DNA from 2 places in the Tindallia texcoconensis genome. Region 1 is predicted to be linked to the other one. Evidence: riboswitches for the same ligand, from Rfam matches in the RefSeq annotation. Region 1 holds a riboswitch; the other holds the start of a gene.
What was found. A riboswitch is a leader RNA that binds a small molecule or an ion and turns the genes downstream of it on or off. The one in region 1 is predicted to bind glycine.
Positions count from the first base shown of each region.

Region 2: linked by a shared signal. The riboswitch ahead of ACZ47N_RS05260 (GrdX family protein) and the one ahead of gcvT (glycine cleavage system aminomethyltransferase GcvT) in region 1 are both predicted to bind glycine.

Region 1 is NZ_AP042431.1:2,349,677-2,355,148, forward strand. Features, by position in the region: gene ACZ47N_RS10605 (ABC transporter ATP-binding protein) at 1-1,575, opposite strand, end outside; gene ACZ47N_RS10610 (ABC transporter ATP-binding protein) at 1,604-3,307, opposite strand; glycine riboswitch at 3,451-3,550, shown strand; glycine riboswitch at 3,554-3,644, shown strand; gene gcvT (glycine cleavage system aminomethyltransferase GcvT) at 3,758-4,870, shown strand; gene gcvH (glycine cleavage system protein GcvH) at 4,920-5,303, shown strand; gene gcvPA (aminomethyl-transferring glycine dehydrogenase subunit GcvPA) at 5,305-5,472, shown strand, end outside.
Region 2 is NZ_AP042431.1:1,133,545-1,139,016, forward strand. Features, by position in the region: gene grdB (glycine reductase complex selenoprotein B) at 1-328, opposite strand, end outside; gene ACZ47N_RS05255 (glycine/sarcosine/betaine reductase component B subunit) at 412-1,698, opposite strand; gene ACZ47N_RS05260 (GrdX family protein) at 1,731-2,111, opposite strand; glycine riboswitch at 2,280-2,380, opposite strand; RNA gene ffs (signal recognition particle sRNA large type) at 2,717-2,981, opposite strand; tRNA gene ACZ47N_RS05270 (tRNA-Ser) at 3,003-3,090, opposite strand; gene ACZ47N_RS05275 (acyl-CoA dehydratase activase) at 3,225-3,980, opposite strand; gene ACZ47N_RS05280 (putative Se/S carrier protein) at 4,019-4,312, opposite strand; gene tadA (tRNA adenosine(34) deaminase TadA) at 4,467-4,952, opposite strand; gene ACZ47N_RS05290 (TVP38/TMEM64 family protein) at 4,998-5,472, opposite strand, start outside.

The sequences.
Region 1 (5,472 bases):
TTCATCTAAAATAAGAACTTCAGGTTCTTTTAATAAAGCTCTAGCAAAAGAAATTAACTGACGCTGGCCACCAGATAGACCAACGCCACCTTCTCCTAAAATAGTTTCATATTGATTTGGAAGCCTCATGATCATATCATGAGCCTTCGCTTTTTTTGAGGCTTGCTGGACTTGGCATAAACTTGCTTTGGGGTTACCTTGTCTAATGTTGTTGGCAATAGTATCGGAAAAAAGAAAAGTGGTCTGGGGAACCACCGCAATTTTTTTTCGAAGGAATGAAAGTGGAATAGTCGAAATCCTTTGATCATCCAATAGTATTTCTCCTTGTAGCGGATTATCCAAAGCCGTAAGAAGTCTTATGAGAGAGGATTTACCAGTGCCGCTTTCACCAACAATACCAATTCGCTCTCCTTTTTTGATGTCTAAATGGAGCCCCTTTAGTACAGGTTCAGTATCATAGGAAAAATATAAGTGCTTAAACGTTATTTGGAACTGAAATAAATTAGAATTCAATTGTACTGATTCGGGGTTAAGCTTGAGAAGTCGAGCTTCTTCGCTTTCAATAGACATTACATCCACAATTCGATGCAAAGAAGCGAATGCAGAAAGATAAATGTTGTATAAATCACTAAGATTTCTCATGGGCATGTAGAATTTGCGAATATAGGCTAGAAAAGCAACGAAAATCCCTAGTGTAATTCCGCTGGTTTGAACTTGAATGCCGCCGTACCATAAAAGAATGGCATTACCAAAGCCTGTGGTTAGAGACATAATGGGGAAAAACAAAGCTAGTAGGACCATAGCCTTTACATTAGCGTGAACGCTTTTTTGGCTTATTTGATCAAAATATTCCTCACTCTTTTCTTGTATGCCAAGGGACTGGATGACTCGAATTCCAGAAAAGTTTTCTTCTACCTGAGCGTTTAAATCGGCGGTTTTTTCTCGTACTTCAGTGAAGGCTTCTCTTATGCGACGTCCTAGTAAAGCCATGGTAATTAGAATTAAAGGTAGGGTAGCCAGTAAAAGCATGGTTAACTGTGGCTGCATTCGATACATCATTAAGGTGATTCCCAAAAGGATTAAGAGGTCACTCATTAAGCCAATGATACCTTCTGTAATCGCTTTTGATATGGAGGATACATCGTTCATTAATAAAGAGGAGAGAGTCCCTTTTTTATGGTATTCGTGAAAGCGTAAGGGCAGAGAAACAATTTTTTTGTGAAGTTCATTACGAATGGTAAAGACAGCTCTTTGACCAGCGGCTTGGCTCCAAATACGTTGTTGATAAGCAAAGTACCAAGAGGCTCCATACAAGGTGAAAAACACGCTCATTAAAAAGATCATTCCTTCTGGGTTACCGGGTAAGATATAATCATCCACCACCCGTTGTGTTAAATAAGGAGGGATGAGCACCGTAAAGCTATGAAGAAATGTAAATAATGCGGCAAGTAGCAGTTCTTTTCGGTACTTGCTGACAGCACTAAAAAAGAAATGGATATTTTCTTTGCGTAAATAGCGGATATGAAATTTATGTTCATTCCTATGCGTAGACTTGTTAAAAAAACTACCTCGCATGTATTTCCTTCCTTTCTGATTAAAGATCCTACAAGATGCTAAGTTCCACAAATTTCCTGTAATCTTCGCTAGAGTGCATCAGTTCTGTGTGAGTACCCTGGGCTTTTATAAGGCCTTCCTTCAAGAACACTACCCGATTTGTTTTTTGAAGTGTTGAAAGGCGATGTGCAATAATGATGGTTGTTTTTCCTTTCATGATACGTGAAATTTCATTCATGATGGTATTGTCTGTGAGAGTATCTACGCTGGAAGTAGGCTCATCTAAAACGAGTATTTCTGGTTTTTTGAGTAAGACACGGGCTAAGGCTAATCGCTGAGCCTGGCCACCAGAAAGACGGACACCTCTTTCGCCGACAGGCGTTTGATAGCCTGAAGGAAGGGATTGGATAAACGAGTCTAACCCAGCGGCTTTAGTAGCTTCTTGTAAGGCAGAGAAAGAAGCTTTAGGTGATCCAATAGAGATGTTTTCCTCAAGGCTGCCATCGAATAAAAAAGGATGCTGCATGACAAATCCAATTTTTTCTCGTAAGCTTGCCAAGGTATAGCAGGTGACTGGATCATCGTCAACCAGCACTTGGCCGGTATTGGGCTGGTAAAATCGAAGCAATAGCTGAAGGAGCGTTGTTTTACCAGCACCTGAAGGTCCTATTATTGCAGTGGTTTCACCTAAGTGGATTTGGAGATTAATACGATGTAAAACAGTTTCTTGATCATAAGAAAAAGATATATCTTTCATGACAATGGATTTTTTTAGCTTTTGGAAAGGGACAGCACCTGGCTCATCTTTGAGAGAAGTACTTTGATTCAAAATATCCATAATTCTGCTGGCTGCTGCATCACCTTGACTAAAAAGGTTGAGAAGAAACCCCGTTTGACGAATGGGTCGTCTTAACATATTTACATAAGCAAGAAATGCCACTAAGGTCCCAGGGGTCATATGATTGTAAGCAACTAACCATCCGCCTGCCAGCAGCACTAGTCCTGTAAAAAAACCAAGCAGAGTCTCTGCATAAGGCATCCAAAAGCCAGTTATGCGGTTGGCTTCAAGGGTTTCATTTAAAAGACAAGTATTTTCTCCAGAGAATTGAAGTTGTTGCCACTCTTCATTTCCAAAGAGTTTGGTTACTTCGATGCCAGCCAGGTTTTCTTGCACACGTGAAGTGAGAGTTCCTGTCTGTTTTCGAATTTCTTTGTAAGCTGGTCTAACTTTCCTGGCATATGTCCACATGGCGTGAATCATAGGCGGAATTAAAACCAAAAAAAGCAGACCCATGTAGGGGTTCCAATAGAATAAAGTGAGCAGAATCCAAAGGAGGACGAGACTATTGGTGATTACTTTCATCAATCCAAACCCAATGAAACGATTTAATGTATCCGTATCCGAGACGATGCGAGCCATTAGGTCACCAACACGGGCTTTGTCATAAAAAGAAAAGGATAATTGATTTAAGTGATGAAAAAGCTGGTTGCGTAGGTTGTGAATTACTTTCTGGCTAAGTAGTTCACTGAATACCTGTTGAGTAAAACTTACCAATCCTTCTAACAAGGAGAGTAGTACCATGGCTAAAGCTAACCAGATAAGCCATGTGGAGCTTCCTGATGGAAGGACGTGATCAATAGCATACTGCATAATCCAAGGAGGCAAGGTTGTTAAAAATGCAATCAATAGGAGCAAAAATCCGATGGCAAAAAAATGCCAGCCATAGGGCTTTAGAAAGGGCCATAACTTCATTGGTAACCCCCCTTTATAGTGTAGATTTCGTTTATTCATTATACCCCTTGCAGGATAAAATAACAAAGGCAAAACAATTTGTGTAACAATCATTGAATTTTCTTGAAAGAAAGGATACAATAGAATTAACTTAATATGCTAGGAGGAACATGGCGAGAGAGTCCGATACGGTGCCGAAGAAGCAATATGTAGAGTTGGGAACTTTGCATAGAATCTTTCAGGAAAAAGGATCGCCATGGGACAAAACTCTGGAAAGATCCAGTATGGACGCCGAAGGTGCAGTGCAGTCGCAATGTATTCTGGTGTGACTGTAAAAACTCTCAGGCTTACTACAGAGGGCATGCAACTATCATTTCCCAAAAGATAGTTAGTGTGTTCTTTTTTATGTAAGAATAAGGAATATGTCGGGAACTCAGGTGAAGGCGGTTGCTAGAAGAAAGGAGGCGCAATATGGTTGAAGAAAAACACACACCATTATTTGAATGGCATAAAGCCCATGGAGGGAAAATGGTGGAGTATGCCGGGTGGAGTATGCCGGTATTGTATGAGGGTCTTATGGAAGAGCATCAGGCGGTGAGGGGAAAAGCAGGCATGTTTGATGTTTCCCATATGGGAGAAGTGAGGGTGCATGGAAAACAAGCACTGAACTTTATCCAACACTTACTGACCAATGACTTTTCTTCCATGAAAGATGGAGAGATCCTATACACCTTCATGTGTTATCCTGAAGGCGGTGTAGTAGACGACCTATTGGTTTACCGATTCAAGGAAGATGAATATCTTTTGGTGATTAATGCTGGAAACGTTTCAAAAGATTTAGATTGGATTCAAAAACAGGCAGAAAGCTTTGATGTGACCATCAAAGATGAGTCTGATGATACAGGGGAATTAGCGATCCAAGGACCCTTGGCAGAAGTAATTACCCAAAAGTTAACAACAATAGATTTATCGGACATCAAGTTCTTTCATTTTAAAGACAACGTTACCATCGCTGGAGTGAATTGTCTTATTTCCAGAACGGGTTACACAGGTGAAGATGGATTTGAGATTTATACTCGCTGGGATGACTTAGAACAGATCTGGAAGGCGCTTATGGAAGCAGGACAAGGAGAAGGCATTCAAGCTGCAGGACTTGGCTGCAGAGATACATTGCGTTTTGAGGCGGGTTTACCGTTGTATGGACATGAAATAGATCAAGATATTTCTCCTCTAGAGGCAGGATTTGGATTTTTTGTAAACTTGAAAAAAGAAAACTTTATAGGAAAAGAAGTTTTGATGCAACAAAAACAAGAGGGAACCCCCCGTAAGTTAGTAGGGTTTGAACTAATTGGAAGAGGTATACCTAGAAGCGGATATGATGTGATGCTGAAGGATGAGAAGATAGGTGTTGTTACCACGGGATATTTGTCTCCTACTTTGAATAAAAATGTTGGTTTAGCCTTAGTCCATCGAAAAGCCATAGGAGATGCAAAGGAAATTCAAGTTCAGATTCGGAAAAAACGAGTAGATGCTAAATTGATTCCCAAGCCTTTTTATAGAAAGAACACCAAATCTAGAGAGTAGGTATACGGATACAATAAAATTAATATAAAAAAGACGAGGAGGAATTAAAATGAGAGAAATGGAAAAACTATTATTTACTGCTGAGCACGAATGGGTGGATGTTCAGGGCGATGAAATGTATATGGGTATTACTGATTTTGCCTCTAAGGCCTTGGGGGACATTGTTTTTATTGAATTACCAGAAGTGGATGAATCTTATGAAAAAGGAGATTCCTTCGGTGTTATTGAATCTGTGAAGGCGGCAGCAGATATGTATATTCCTGTTGATGGAACGGTGCTGGAAATCAATCCAGCCTTAGAAGATGATCCTTCACTTTTGAATCAGGCACCACTAGAAAACTGGTTCGTGAAAATTAAAATTAAAGATCAATCACAGTTGGAAGAGTTAATGAAACCGGAGGACTATCGAAGATTTTGTGAAGAGGAGGCTTAATATGTTTCCATATATCCCGCATACGGAAGAAGATATTCAAAATATGTTAAATACTTTGGGAATGAAAGATCTTGAAGATCTTTTTACAGATGTTCCAAAAGACGTTCGTCTTCAACGAGAGTTGGACTTGGAAGAGCCTAAATCAGAAATTGAGATTAGAAAGCATATG
Region 2 (5,472 bases), 1.2 Mb from region 1:
ATTCTTCCTGCACCATCCAAGCCACCGTAGCGCAAGCAACTCCATAGCGTCCCGCATTAAAGGCCGGTCCTGCTATAAATAGGTCTGCTTCGTAGGGTTTGATCATTTCAAGGATTTTTTGTTTTGATGTTTCAGGATTTTCGTTGAAGTAGGAATCGCCGCAAATAATGGTGGCTACAATTTCTGCTTCCTCTCCAAAAGCTGAATTGAAGGCCATTCCAGGGCCCACTACGCCTTCTCTTAACTCTGGTGGTATATCTGCTTTTTCTTCGCCACCAATACCGGCAAAGAACTGATTCACATAATGAATAATTCGCTTTTTGGCCATCGATACCATCCTTTCTTTGTATACCCTTTATCATTAAAAATAACGTTTATCTACCTATTTTTTGACTATCTGTGTCTTTGTTTTTAATAGGCTACTGCTGACAGATGGCCGAATCCAGTTTCGTTGGTGGCACCTGTAATCGCTTGTAGCTCTACTTCTATGGATCCATCTTCTCGAAGACTTCCGGAAAAACCGCCGGCAATAGAATCAATGTAGGCTGTTGTTCCAATCAGTCGGTTCATATCTGGAAGAAGGATGGTTTCGTTGGCGTTTCCGTTGGTGACAACGGCATTTGCTTTTGGATCTGCATCTGCCAAGGACTGGGATGCGCCATCTCTGCCGGCATATTCGTCTGTCACAATTACGGTTTTAATTCCTTTTTCTTCGATTTTTCGGCAATTCATAATTAAGTCTGTATCTGGATTTCCAAAGCCTTCCTGTGTCACAATGGCTCCGTCTAAGCCCATAAATTCGCAAAGCTTTGCTGTCCAGTTAGAGGATCGTTCTTTGTCTGCCAGGGTAACGTTTTCGTTGGTGATGATGACTCCCAGAAAGTTAATGGTCTTTCCATGTTCTTCGTATAAATCTTCAATAACCGGATTGTTGAGATGAATATAGGTAGGGTTCTTATCGCAGGCAGAAACGCAGTTTCCACTAACAATAGCGCCGTCCATGATTTCTGTTGGATACATGACAGTTGGAACCAATTTCTTAGCATCTACGCCATATACGTAAGTGTCATGAAGCAATCCTTGGGTTTGAAGCATATACACATATCCTACCCGTGGAAGGTCTGGATATAATTCGGCTGCTTCTCTTGGTGCAAGGGTTTCGTATACCTTCACTTCATCTGGCTCTACTTCTTTGATGGCTTGTCCCAAAAATGCGGCTGCTTTTAGTCCCACGGTTCTTAAAGCGGCTTCGTGGTCGTGGGCTTTGATGCCTGGTTTCGGCTCTGCTGTAATGACGACATTATGGGTCTTGGAGAAGGGGGTATAGTCGGCGCCTGGACCGGACATATCGATAATTCCCTCCTGAAAACCAACTACTTTTCCTGCGGTTACCACTGCTACGTTTTTCATGGCATGGGTTCTACCATTTCCTACGGTGTGTACTTTGCCCAACATGCCTGGGAAAATCTCCCCATGTCCTTTTACCTTTACCCGTGGTTCAATCACATCTTTTACGGGTGTAATACGCACAGATTCTCCTGGATGGGCTAAATCTACTCGGATTTTCCATAGGTGCTCATCGCCTCCAATGGCTTCCAGCAGCTCTCTGTGATCCACAACCAACACGTGTCCGTCCACATGGGTTTTTTCCCCAAACTGAACGTCTTCAATAAACACTTTTCCTACTTCGAGTTTCATACATTTCGCTCCTTTCTTTTCTTTTATCGTTTTTAATGTTCCTCTATAACAGACTTGATTAAGTCCAAATCCACTAATTGAAGGTCTGGCAAATCTTCTTCTCTGTACGTTCGCAGAGAATGAAGTTTTCCATCTTTGCCTTTAAAGGATGCTAGCAATGCAAATGCCTGCTCTAAGGTTTGAAGGGACGGCATGTGCAAGGTGGTTTTTTCGTCGGAAATCACCACTGTACGGTAAGGCGTCTCATAGGGCTTAACGCTGCCCGCTAAGGGATGGGTAAGCATTTGATGTCCTTCATGAACTCGATTTCGTACCTCTAACAGTACGTCCTCGTAATCCCCTTCTACCCAAAACAAGGGCTTTCCCTGCTCTTCCAGATAATGTTTTACCATTGGATTATTTGTTGTTACCATGCCACCACCGCCTAGGTAAAAGAATGTTTAGGCCGATTTCCTTGGTCGCAAAAAAGAGCAAACAGGAAATTCATCCTATTTGCTCTGTATTGGGACCTGAGAGTTTCTCCCTGTTAATGAAATCATTAACAGGACTTGCTCCTTCGGTGCTTTCGCTTTCCAGAGGTCTGTCAACACACGGTCTTTTTGCCTGAGAAATTCACTAAGGATCTTAGCCATTAGCTTTTACCTTCGGCGGCTCATTTCGAGCTCTCTCCCGCATGCGTCATCCAGTGTTCGTATGAAATTTTGTCGATGCACTATATTGATATCGATCTCTGCAATAATTATATAACGTTTTCCTATAAAAGGCAATCCTTTTTTTGATAAAAAATTAACATGGAAAAGAACGCTGGATCTATTGTAATTCAGCCCTCTGCGATTTCCTTGGTTAGTTGGAAAGGAAAAACAAAGTCAAAGTCACAAAATAATCCACACGTTAAATGCGCATGCTATTTCCTTAGCCACAAAAAAGACAAGTGTATTATCACTTGTCTTTTACGATCATTTTTTTTGGTTTTGGTCTTTTTTATTACGCTTACTCTTTTAACTGTAATTAATAAAAGCTGTGCACCCCGATTCGACAATGCTTCATAGCCGGTACCCGAACAGTTAGCTCAAATCAGGCTGGCCCGCAGCACACAAAAGGGATCACTTACCGCTGCTTCCTTCCGGACCTGACGGGGTTCATGAGCTTTCGTTGAGCGGGACCCAATCGTCATAACCACTTATCCGAGTCTGCACCACAAATACAATGCCTCCACGGGGAATTCAACCCTGCTATAGCGGTTTGCAGGTTATAGGGCACCGCTACCTCCCCATCTAGCACAGCAACCTTTATGACAAATTTAATGGCGGAGAGAGCGGGACTCGAACCCGCGGGGCCGTTAAGCCTTACACGCTTTCCAGGCGTGCCCCTTAGCCACTCGGTCACCTCTCCTTGATTATCCACAAACAGATCTTTTAAACAGATCCTCTATTAGGCTTCCTTTGATGAATAGCCGCACAATCTATTATAAAGAAAACTCTTGTCTTTGGCAAGGCTTTTTTGTAAATTGATTGTATTCACTCCTTTTACCCTAAAAGCGCAGCCCCAATGGCTCCTGTATACTGAGCCATGGAAGACACTTCTATGGCTTTTCCCAGGTTTTCTTCAAGCTTCTGTTGTAGGTATCTATTCCTCGCCAAGCCTCCTGAGAAAAATATGGATTCCTCCACGCCTATTCTCATTGCCTGGGTAGAAATTCGACCAGCCGTAGACGATAGCAGTCCGGAGGCAATGCTTTCCTTAGAAGCCCCACCCGCCAACATTCCGATGATTTCTGATTCAGCAAAAACCGTACACATACTATTTATTTGAGCTGGTTTATCCTGCAATGCCATTTTTTCTAGATCCTTAACATCGACTTCTAAACGGGTAGCCATTACCTGTAAAAACTGCCCTGTACCAGCTGCACATTTATCGTTCATAATAAAATCCACTACATTTCCAGCATCGTCCATCCGAATTACTTTGCTGTCTTGCCCTCCAATATCAATGACGGTTCTGGATGTAGGACTAAGGTAAAAAGCACCTTTGGCATGGCATGTGATTTCTGTTATTTTTCGAGTAGCAAAGGACAAGGTTTTACGTCCGTAACCAGTGGTCACCACCGAACTAATTTCCTGTTCCGAAAACCCTTGCTTCTCTTTTAATTGTTGGATGAGGGCCTCTCCGGTTTCTTTTGGGCTCCAGCCAGTAGGTAACCGATGGTATGCGATAATGTCTTGTCCTTGCAGTACCACTGCTTTTGTAACCGTTGAACCAATATCTATTCCAATACGAACCACAATGATCCTCCTAAGCTACATCCAAGTAGTTTCTTTGTTTATTCTTCTCCTGCCACTAGAAGTTTCCATTTCTTGCCATTTTTCGGGGCTTTCTCTGGTAAGTATACGCCGGCCCAAAGAATTCTTTTTTCCTTCAGTTTCTGCATCACCGTTGCTTGGTCAGTCTCCGTGGAGACTGGAAAATGTAGCGAAAGGCCACAACTAGCTGAAATATCCCTTGGGGTAGGAATCATTTCCATGGACCATCCAGCCTCTTTTCCCAAACGTTCTGCCGCTATAGCGTGGTGAGTGGAATGAAAGGCTACGAGCCATTCTTCTTTCACGTTTATCATCCCTTCATCTTCCTATGTATTCTGTCAAGGTTTATGGACATCCTAAGGACGAAACCGCCTATAGAAAGGAAGTCTTCTAAACAGGATTCATTCGATACTTTATCATGGAGCTGCTTTTAATTGAAATAGATTTTTTCTATGGGTATTTGAATTTCTATAGTTTTTTTGAATAGGTCTTTTTCTCTCGAAGCTTCATGAAAAAATTTTTCATTATGCGAGAACACTGATCTTCCAATACCCCTGTAATGATTTCTGCTTGATGGTTCAGTCGTTCATCTTGCAAGGTATTCATCAAAGAACCACAGGCTCCGGCTTTAGGATCCATGGCACCAATCACCACTCTGTCAATTCGACTTTGGAAAATAGCTCCTGCACACATAGGGCAGGGTTCTACGGTTACGTATAGCGTACTTTCTGTCAGCCTCCATCCACCAGCGGTTTGACAAGCCTGTTGGATGGCCAACAGTTCCGCATGGGCCGTTGCCATTTTATCTATCTCTCGCTTATTATGGGCCCTGGCAATGATTTCTCCTTTTCGAACCACTACAGCTCCAATCGGCACCTCTCCTATGGCTTGGGCTTTCTCGGCTTCTTCTAGGGCTAGTCTCATATAGTATTCATCTTTATGTTCTTCTATCATTTAAAAACTCCTTTGCCAAAGGCTTCCAGCACTTTTTCTGGCTTTTTATGATTCTTTCTTTTTCCGCATATATCTTTTGTAGCCATGAGGTGCTATGGCCATCGCCAGTAAGATCCCATAAACCATCAGGGTACTCGGCGATAAATAATTGTCCAGATTTTCTCCTAAATACGTATAGAGAATTCCCTTGGGCAGCATTCCCAGCATGGTTCCCACCATGAATTTTTTAAAGGGAAGGCGAGCCAGTCCGGAAGCTGCTGTGATGGAGTCAAAGGGCATTCCTGGTGTTACTCGGATGGAAAAAATCTTAGGCATAAGGTCTTTTTCTGTTACATTATAAAGCATCCTGATGTATTTATACGGCACCATTCGACGAAAGATCCGATGAAACCGACTGGAAAACAAATAGATAAGGGAGGTGGAGCCAGCCATTCCCCCTAAGGCCCAAAAGCTTCCTTCCAAGGTTCCAAAAGCCAGTCCGCCGGATACAAAGAAAAAGGAAACAGGTATTGCCATTAAG